Regions from separate parts of the Micromonospora sp. DT15 genome, predicted to be linked through region 2. Evidence: riboswitches for the same ligand, from Rfam matches in the RefSeq annotation. Region 2 holds a riboswitch; the other holds the start of a gene.
What was found. Region 2 has a riboswitch for S-adenosylmethionine ahead of thrC (threonine synthase). Riboswitches for the same ligand answer to the same signal wherever they lie in the genome.

Region 1 (4,162 bases), on a different contig from region 2:
ACCGTCGACGATGAGCTCGTCGGCGTCGGGGGCGCCCAGCTCCATCATGGGGAATCTTCTGCAAGCGTGCGCTGATATCCCAGCCGAGCTGGCCGTCAAGCAGCTCCCTGCCGACGGCGAACGGAACTTGGACGTTGAGCGCCTCCACCGCATAGAGATCATCGACGGTGATCCTGTCGCGGGTCTCGACACGATCGCCGCCACCCGCGAAGGACTCGAACCACTGCCCGGTGTACGCCCCGGGCGTGAAGTAGGCCCCACGATGGCCCACGCCTTCACGACGAACGATGTCAATCAATCTATCCGGCACTGGCAGATAATACTGAGCACTGGCGCTCAGTCGCATCCGCCGCCGCAGTCGGAGAAGAGCTGGGACGTTCGCGCGGCTGACGGCACGTTGTTGCAGATCAAGTGCCGCGTCATTGAGCCCGGCAGCCGGCGTACCCACGTCTTCTCACCGTTTCGGAGCTGGAGCTTCGATGCTTGCGTGTTTGTTACCTTGAGTAGCGTCACCTACGACATCGAGCAGGCTGTCGAGGTGCCGGTAGACCAGGTCAGGGCAGCTGCCCGAACGAGCTCCTGGGTCGCCGGCCATCGGGTATCCCTGAGTCAGGTCCGCGTTGGCCTTGATAACGCAGTCGATGTGACTGACCGTCTTCGGGAGGCCTATGGTGCAGAGGAGCGATCGGAGTAGAGACAGCGATCTGACGTCTCCTAGCACCGCAATGATCTGCTGCGGATCGCGTGCCATGCAATGTCCGGTCTTACAGACTGGACGGCATGAGCCCGGGGTCCTTCAGCTTGATCACGATGGACGCCCTGCCATGAGGCCTGCATCGAAGCACTGACATGTCCACGCAGTGATGTCCAGCTGCGTGAAGCAGAGAACAGAATAGTTGCAGGAAGCCTGGTGAGGCGTGCTAGTCACGGTGCGTCAGGATTACCCGGGACATCGTGGCACTGTCCGACTCCGTCAACTGCCCAGCAGGCCCGGGCAACGAGTTGATGGTTGGCTTCGCTGCCTGCGGCCGGCCCGGTGAACCGGGAGATCCCCACGCTGTCGCCGCTTTGGGAGTAACCCAGCGTGCGCGTCAGTTCGTGGACCGCGTGCCGGAGTGGGGGAATGCGCGCGCCGAGCAGTGCCAAGCGCAGATCCGGACGGGGATGTACCATGAAGCGCACCATCCAGTCGAAAGCCGAGCCGATGGTGCCAGGGTTCGCCTGGATCCCCGGCACGACAAGGGAGCCCACGGATTCCCGATACCGTGCCTGAAGGTCCTGCCAGCGGCCGAACCGCCCCTGAATGAACAACCTCGCTGGCGAGGCTCTGTTGCTCAATGCCACGGTCAGCGCCGGCCAACCACTAACGATGGTCATGCTTCGACCACCAGGCGCCGACGTCGCTGCCGGCCACTGTCCATCATGGCCGGATGCTGTCGAACGCCGCGAGTATCGAGCTGCCCGTCATCTCCCGACCGTCGAGGGAAGATGACCAACCGGCTGCTGTTTGCGATAACAGCAGCCGGCTGGACTGGCGGTCAACGAGCGGTGAACAGGAATTCGGTCTGCGCCTGTCGGAGGCCGCTGAGATCGCTGGGTACGGGCATGACGCCGTAGCGGTCGAAGGCGTCAACGCTCGCTCCAAGCGACGGCGGCGAGTGCCGCTGCCACTCGGCCAGCGGCACGCTCGAAGCAGTCAGGCGTAGTGGCTCGGCGAGCCGGGCGAACTCCACCTGCTGCCACTCGCGCAGCGTATTACCACGCCGCGCGAAAGCCACCAGCGAGGCGGCGACCACAGTGGTCGCAGCCGTCTGCGGCTGGATCACGTCGCCGTTCATGATCGAGTGTCGGCCCAGCGGCAGTGCGGCGCGGTGGCCGTACCGTTCTCCGACGACCTGCGAGACGTGTCGGCAGGTCCCGCAGGCCAGCCACGACCACCGGGTCCGGGTGGTCACCGTGTCCCGGACGCACAACACACACAGGTCGAGGTCACCGGCGAGGTCCTGGCCCTGCCACTGCTGCTCCCACTCCGGGGTACGTGGCTGGCAGCGGCACCACTGCTCGCGCGGAGCGCCGTCGCGGAGGTGCCCGCAGGTCAGGCAGACCGCGAAAGCAGTCAGGTCCAGCTCTTCGAATGGCACGATGAACTCGCTCTCCGGTGCCACGAGGCACCCGCTCTTGCCGTACCGCAGCTGGCGGTCGACCTGGTCTTCTCCCGGAGGCACCGTGCGCGGGTGGCGCGGTTGCCGGGTCAGCAAGCCGGGAGGCTTGACGCTGACCACTCTTGACGCCCAGGAAGCATAGAGATCATCGAGGCCGGGAGCAATCCCGCGGGGGAGACCTGAGCCAACGGTGGTGGCGGAACTATCCGTCGGCGGCGAGTCGGAGCCGGGCAAGCAGATCGGCGAGTTCCCGGGTCAGCTCATGATCTGGGCCGTAGACGCCGCACAGGTCGTCGTGCAGCGGTTGAACCTCGTCTACGCCCTCGCCGATCTACTTCTTGATCGACCGATCCATCTGTACGGCCATCGCTCGTGACGGGGGTGTGGACGACTAGGTCCGCCGCCCGGTGGTCTGCAACCTCATCCGCGACGCCCTTGAGTACACCTGCCACGAGCGGAACCTGACCCGTCTCGCTCTTGAACAGCGGCTGCAGGACTACTGGAAGCGGATCGCGCCGTGCGTCGCCGGCCGGCCCATGCGCCACCAACTACTGGTCCTGCCCGTCTACGCCGGCGCCGGGGCAACTTCGAGGGCGTGCACCGTATGGCACGGCTTGTGCCGGGCCAGGCATCACCACACGTACGGACTGGCACCAACGGTCGCTGAACTTCGTGGCTGGCACGGAGATGTAGCTATGCTGCTGCACCGACTCCAGCAGCCCGGCACCAACATCTCGCCGCTCCTGTGACGCGATTCCATGATGGGCCTCTCGGGTGAACAACACCGGATCCGGTTAACGCGTGGCACAGCAACCTCGATTAGTGGTTCCTCCAATCGGGCGACGGTGCGGACGACCTTGGCAGCCTTGGTTCGGCCGACCAGGCACCCAATTGGTGGTGACCGCTGCTCACCTTGTGCTGATGGCCGCTCACTTGCATAGTCGCTCTACGGCTGCCTGCCGAGTTCTAGAGGGGAAGAACGTGTCAGAGCCACTTGAGTTTCTCCGCGACCGGGAACCCACCTGGGCGCTGCACGCCACGCCGACCGCCTGTGAAGTCCGCGCCCTGATCGAGCAGAGCACAAGAGGTCATTTCGGGACGGCGGCTTGGCTCTCCGGGGATGCCGTCCCGACCGGTCGCCAGCCTCAAATCGACACGTGGCCAAGCAAAGGGTCGCCTCGGCGATGACCACCTCTTCAACTGATGACGCCACGTTCGGCTATTTCCCGGATCACGAGCGAATCGATGTCGCGCTCGATCGAGGTCGCTTTACACGTGCGCTCGTCCTGGACACACCCGTTCGGTCGCTTGCCGACCAGGTGAGCGAGTGCCGGTTGTTGTGGCAGCCGGAAGTGGAACTTCCCGAGGGCATCTACTGGTTCCAAGCGGTTGACGGTGGCCCGATCGTCCTGCAGGTCGCAGCCGGTGCCGCGCCAGGCGGCGGGATTGTGGTGTCCCCGTACGGCCTTGAGCCTGAGCATCCTCTGCTCGCCGCCTGGGCCTGGGCGGAGGAGTTGTGGCACAAGGCTGTGACGGTCCCCGCGCCGCTATTCACGGTAAATGATGCCGCCCTGACTCATCCCGGGGGCGCGGACGTGGTAGTGCGCGACCGCAAGTTTCTCCGCGAGCACTGGACGTACACCGTGATGGTCGAAGGTCGGCAGCAGGACGTGGTGGAGCCCCGGCTGCGGCCGCGTCCGCAGGTCGAAGCCCCACCTACGTGGGTGACCCGTGAGCCAACGCCGGCGAGCAGGTTCGGTGCCACGCTCACGCGCGCGAAGCTGCTGGGCAAGTTCGCCAACACGCTCTTTTCTTTCCGCGCCACACGCACGACGTTCCGGCCCTACCAGTTCAAACCGGTGCTCAAGCTCCTGCAAACCGGCAAAGCGAGGTTGCTCATCGCCGACGAGGTGGGCCTCGGCAAGACCATCGAGGCAGGTCTCATCTGGACCGAGCTTGAGGCTCGCGGAGAGGCAGACCGAGTCCTGATCGTCTGCCCG
Region 2 (4,162 bases):
CGACGCCCCGGCGCCGCAGCTGCGGATGCACCAGCAGCTCAGCGGTGGCGTTGTCGGTGTTGTCGAGCTGCGGCAGGTCCAGTTGGAGGTAGCCGGCCGGCACGCCGTCCAGACGGGCCAGCGCCCAGAGCGACCGGGTACCGGGCATCGGCGTGTGGAACAACGCGTCGAAGCGGCGCCGGCAGGAGGGCGGGAAGTCCGGCACATCGGCGTCGTTGGCCGCCGACCCGATCCGGTACGCCTCGTCGACCGAAGTCCGGTCAGCGCCGTCGAACGACGCGATGGTGATGCTCATGCCGGTGAGCGTGCACCGTACAAAAGCGATCGGGCCAGCGAATTACTCGCTGGCCCGATCGAACGTTGGTCGGGAGGGACACTCGCACAACGCCTCCGGCGTTGGGTCGCAAGAACTTCAAAAGTCTTCGGCGAAATGCCCTCCCGCACGGAGCATCTTGCGCCGTCCGGTTCCTGCCGTCAAGTCCGTAGGGGCGGGTTTTCCACACTCACAGCGAAAACCCAGTTACCGACTGATCCACCCGGCCCCGGTGCCGGGCGGGCCGTTCAGCCCAGGAGGCCGGCGTCGCGGGCCGCCCGCAGCGAGGGCTTGATGTGGTGGGTCGGCCCGACCTGGCCGGCCACCGCGTCGATGGTCTTCAGACCCTCACCGGTGTTGAACACGACGGTCTCGGCCGTCGGGTCGAGCCGACCGGACTCGACCAGTTTGCGCAGCACCGCCACTGTGACCCCACCGGCGGTTTCCGCGAAGACCCCGGTGGTACGGGCCAGATCGCGGATGCCCGCGCGGATCTCGTCGTCGTCGACGTACTCCATCCAGCCGCCGGTACGGCGGACCGCCTCCAGGGCGTAGAGGCCGGCCGCCGGGTCGCCGATGTTGAGTGACTTGGCGATGCCGGTGGGCTTGACCGGGACGATCGTGTCGGTCTCGGCGTGCAGTGCGACGGCGATCGGGTTGCAGCCGGCGGACTGCGCCCCGAAGACCTTCCAGCCGTCGGCGGGCGCCTCGACCAGGCCGATCTCCACCAGCTCGGAGAACGCCTTGTCAATCTTGGTGAGCAGCTCGCCGCTGGCCATCGGGATGACCACCTGCGCCGGGATCCGCCAGCCGAGCTGCTCGGCCACCTCGTAGCCGAGGGTCTTGGAGCCCTCCGCGTAGTACGGCCGGACGTTCACGTTGACGAACGCGGTGTCCTCGAATTCGTCGGTCTCCACCAGCTCACCGCAGAGCCGGTTGACATCGTCGTACGAGCCGTCGATGGCGACCAGCTCGCCGCCGTAGACGGCGGTGGTGATGACCTTGCCCTGTTCCAGGTCGCTGGGGATGAAGACCACCGAGGGCACCCCGGCGCGGGCCGCGTGGGCGGCCACCGAGTTGGCCAGGTTGCCGGTCGACGCGCAGGCGAACCGGCTGAAGCCGAGGGCCTTGGCGGCGGTGAGCGCCACCGAGACGACCCGGTCCTTGAACGAGTGGGTGGGGTTGGCGCTGTCGTCCTTGACCCAGAGCGGCGCGGTGATGCCCAGCTCGGCGGCGAGGTGCGGGGCCGCCACCAGTGGGGTCAGGCCCGGGTCGAGGGTGACCCGGGTGGCCGGGTCCTGACCGGCGGGGAGCAGGGCGGCGTACCGCCAGATGTTGTTCGGGCCGGCCTCGATCTGCTCGCGGGTGACCGTGGCCAGCGCGGCGGTGTCGTAGTCGACTTCCAGCGGGCCGAAACACTCGTAACAGGCGTGCTGGGCGGCGAGCGGGTAGCGGGCCGAACAGGCACGGCAGACCAGGGCGCGGGCGGGGCTGGCAGCGGTGTCGATGCCGGAGGCGACGAGCGTCGACGTCATGTCGAGAGTCCTCTCATCTTTCCCCGCATCGCACGGTGCGGCGGGGACGGAATTGGCACCTGCCCCGCGGGTCGCTCAGCGGTGAGCGCGCGGGGTGGTTGCCGGGGCGTCGTCGGGCCGTATCCCTCAGCCCCTCTGGATGAGGTATTCAGTTGTGCCGTCGAGTCTAGGACAACGCTGTCGGCCGCTGCTACCACTGATCCCAGGTATTGGGTCAGCGGAAACTCACCGCGACGGGGTCGGTCACCGCGATCGGGTCCGTCACCGCGCTCGGCCGGGGCAGCGCCGTGGCCCGGGGCCGGGCGGCGAGGTTCGCGGCGATCAGGGCGGCGATCGTGATGGCGGCCCCGACCAGCTCGACGGGCTCCGGGCGGTAGCCGCGGGCGATCTGCACCGCGAAGGTGGTCACCGGGACCAGGTTCATGAACAGCGCGGCGTTGGCGGCGCCGAGTCGCTGCACGCCGGTGTTCCAGGCCAGGACCGCGATCACGGCACCCACCAGCACGGCGTACGCCAGTTGCGGGGCGACCGCCACGAGGTCGGCGGCGGCCGGCGCGTGCTGCCAGCCGACGGCGTCGGCGCCGATGCTCAGGACGAGCATGGCGGCCGTGCCGGCGAGCGCGGTCAGTGTGGTGAAGCGCAGCGGCGACCACTCGCCGAACCGGCTGGCGCCGTGGGTGTAGATGCCCCAACCCAGCACCGCGCCGATCATCATGAGCCCACCGAGACCGAACTGGCCGAGCCCGGCCAGGCTCCCGCGCGTGATCACCAGACCGACGCCGACGAGCGCCACGAGGGAGAGGGCCAGCAGGAGCGGCTTCGGGCGTACGCCGTCGCGAGCCCAGCGGACCAGCTGGGTGATCACCGGGGTGGTGGCCACGAAGAGGGAGATCTGCTGCGGGGCGGCGTGTTCCAGCGCCAGGTTGGTGAGCAGGTTGAAGCCCGCGAAGCCGACCACTCCGAGCACCACCACCTCCAGCGCCCGGCCGCCGTGGCGGAGCGCGCCGGCACCCTCGCGGAGCAGCAGGATGGCGACCAGGACGACGGCGGCCAGCAGGTAGCGCGCGGTGGTCAGGTTGAGCGGGTCGACGCGGTGAAGCGCGCTGGCCAGGATCGGGAACATCACGCCCCAGCCGAGCACGGCGACCAGTGGGTACGCGGTGGCGCGGGATCGCATTGGCAACTCCAATGTTCGAGTATCGTCGAACCAACGACACTGACCATAGGGCGTCGTTCGATGGTTGTCGAACAAGGGTTACACTGGTCACATGGAGCCGCAGGAGCCCGACCTGACCGCCGTACCGGTCACCAACGTGTTGGCCGCACTCGCCGACGACGTGCGGCTGCAGATCGTCCGGGCGCTCGCCGAGGGCGGCGAGTCCGCCTGCGGCAGTTTCGACTTCGGCGTCTCCAAGGCGACCCGCAGCCACCACCTCAAGGTGCTGCGCGAGGCGGGGCTGACCCGGACCCGGGCGGCCGGCACCAGCCGACTGGTCCGGCTCCGCCGGGACGAGCTGGACAAGCTCTACCCCGGCCTGCTGGACGCGGTCCTCACCCAGCGCCCGCCGGCCTGACCCCGCCCCGCCTTCGCTCGCCGGCTGCGGTCCGCGTGGCCGCACCAACCGGTTGGCGGCGGCACGTGACCTCGGCGGTCGGGACATGTCCCCGACGCTCGCTGTGGAGCTGAGTCGTCTACGACATCAACGAAGAGGTGGCACCACGACCGGGAGTGTCGGGCGGCCCCGGGCCGGGGCACATCGGCCGACAGTGACCGGGCGCGCCGCCGAAGCCGCCTCGTCGAGGCTTCGGCGGCGCGCGGTTCGGGTCTGATCAGACGGACACCCTGCCGGGCTCGGCCGCCGAAGCCGAGACCGAAGGACTGTCGGCACGACGCCGGGCGAGCAGCGTGTCGAGGGCCCAGGCACCCGGGCCGAGCGCCGCGACCAGCAGGAACGCCCAGCAGAAGAGAGCCGCCAGCTCGCCTCCGTTGTGCAGCGGCAGCAGGGCATCCGGCTGGTGCACAACGAAGTAGGCGTACGCCATCGAGCCGGAGGCGAGCAGCGCGGCGGGTCGAGCGAAGAGCCCGACCAGCACCAGTACGCCGCAGACCAACTGGATCAGGGCGGCCCACCAGCCCGGCCAGGTGCCGAACGGTACCGCCTTGCCAGTCATCGGGTTGCCGCCGAACAACCCGAACACCGAGGACAGGCCGTGCAACGTGAACAGCAGACCGATCACGATGCGGAACAGGGACAGGGTCGGCCCGCCGAGCCGAGAGACGTTCATAGCACCTCCATCGAGGAGATTGAATGGG

Region 1: it holds a riboswitch for S-adenosylmethionine, as region 2 does, so the genes downstream of both, ACLQ3F_RS29625 (hypothetical protein) here and thrC (threonine synthase) in region 2, are expected to answer to the same signal.

The regions. Positions count from the first base shown of each region.
Region 1 covers NZ_JBNCKJ010000017.1:38,533-42,694, forward strand. The annotation lists partial or broken gene ACLQ3F_RS29615 (DUF6308 family protein) at 1-346, opposite strand, end outside; gene ACLQ3F_RS29620 (hypothetical protein) at 925-1,377, opposite strand; gene ACLQ3F_RS29625 (hypothetical protein) at 1,539-2,141, opposite strand; SAM riboswitch class IV at 2,170-2,290, opposite strand; gene ACLQ3F_RS29630 (hypothetical protein) at 2,356-2,538, shown strand; gene ACLQ3F_RS29635 (DEAD/DEAH box helicase) at 3,320-4,162, shown strand, end outside.
Region 2 covers NZ_JBNCKJ010000011.1:257,925-262,086, reverse strand. The annotation lists gene ACLQ3F_RS24395 (GNAT family N-acetyltransferase) at 1-295, opposite strand, end outside; gene thrC (threonine synthase) at 562-1,848, opposite strand; SAM riboswitch class I at 1,859-1,994, opposite strand; gene ACLQ3F_RS24385 (DMT family transporter) at 2,063-3,025, opposite strand; gene ACLQ3F_RS24380 (ArsR/SmtB family transcription factor) at 3,117-3,422, shown strand; gene ACLQ3F_RS24375 (DoxX family protein) at 3,679-4,134, opposite strand.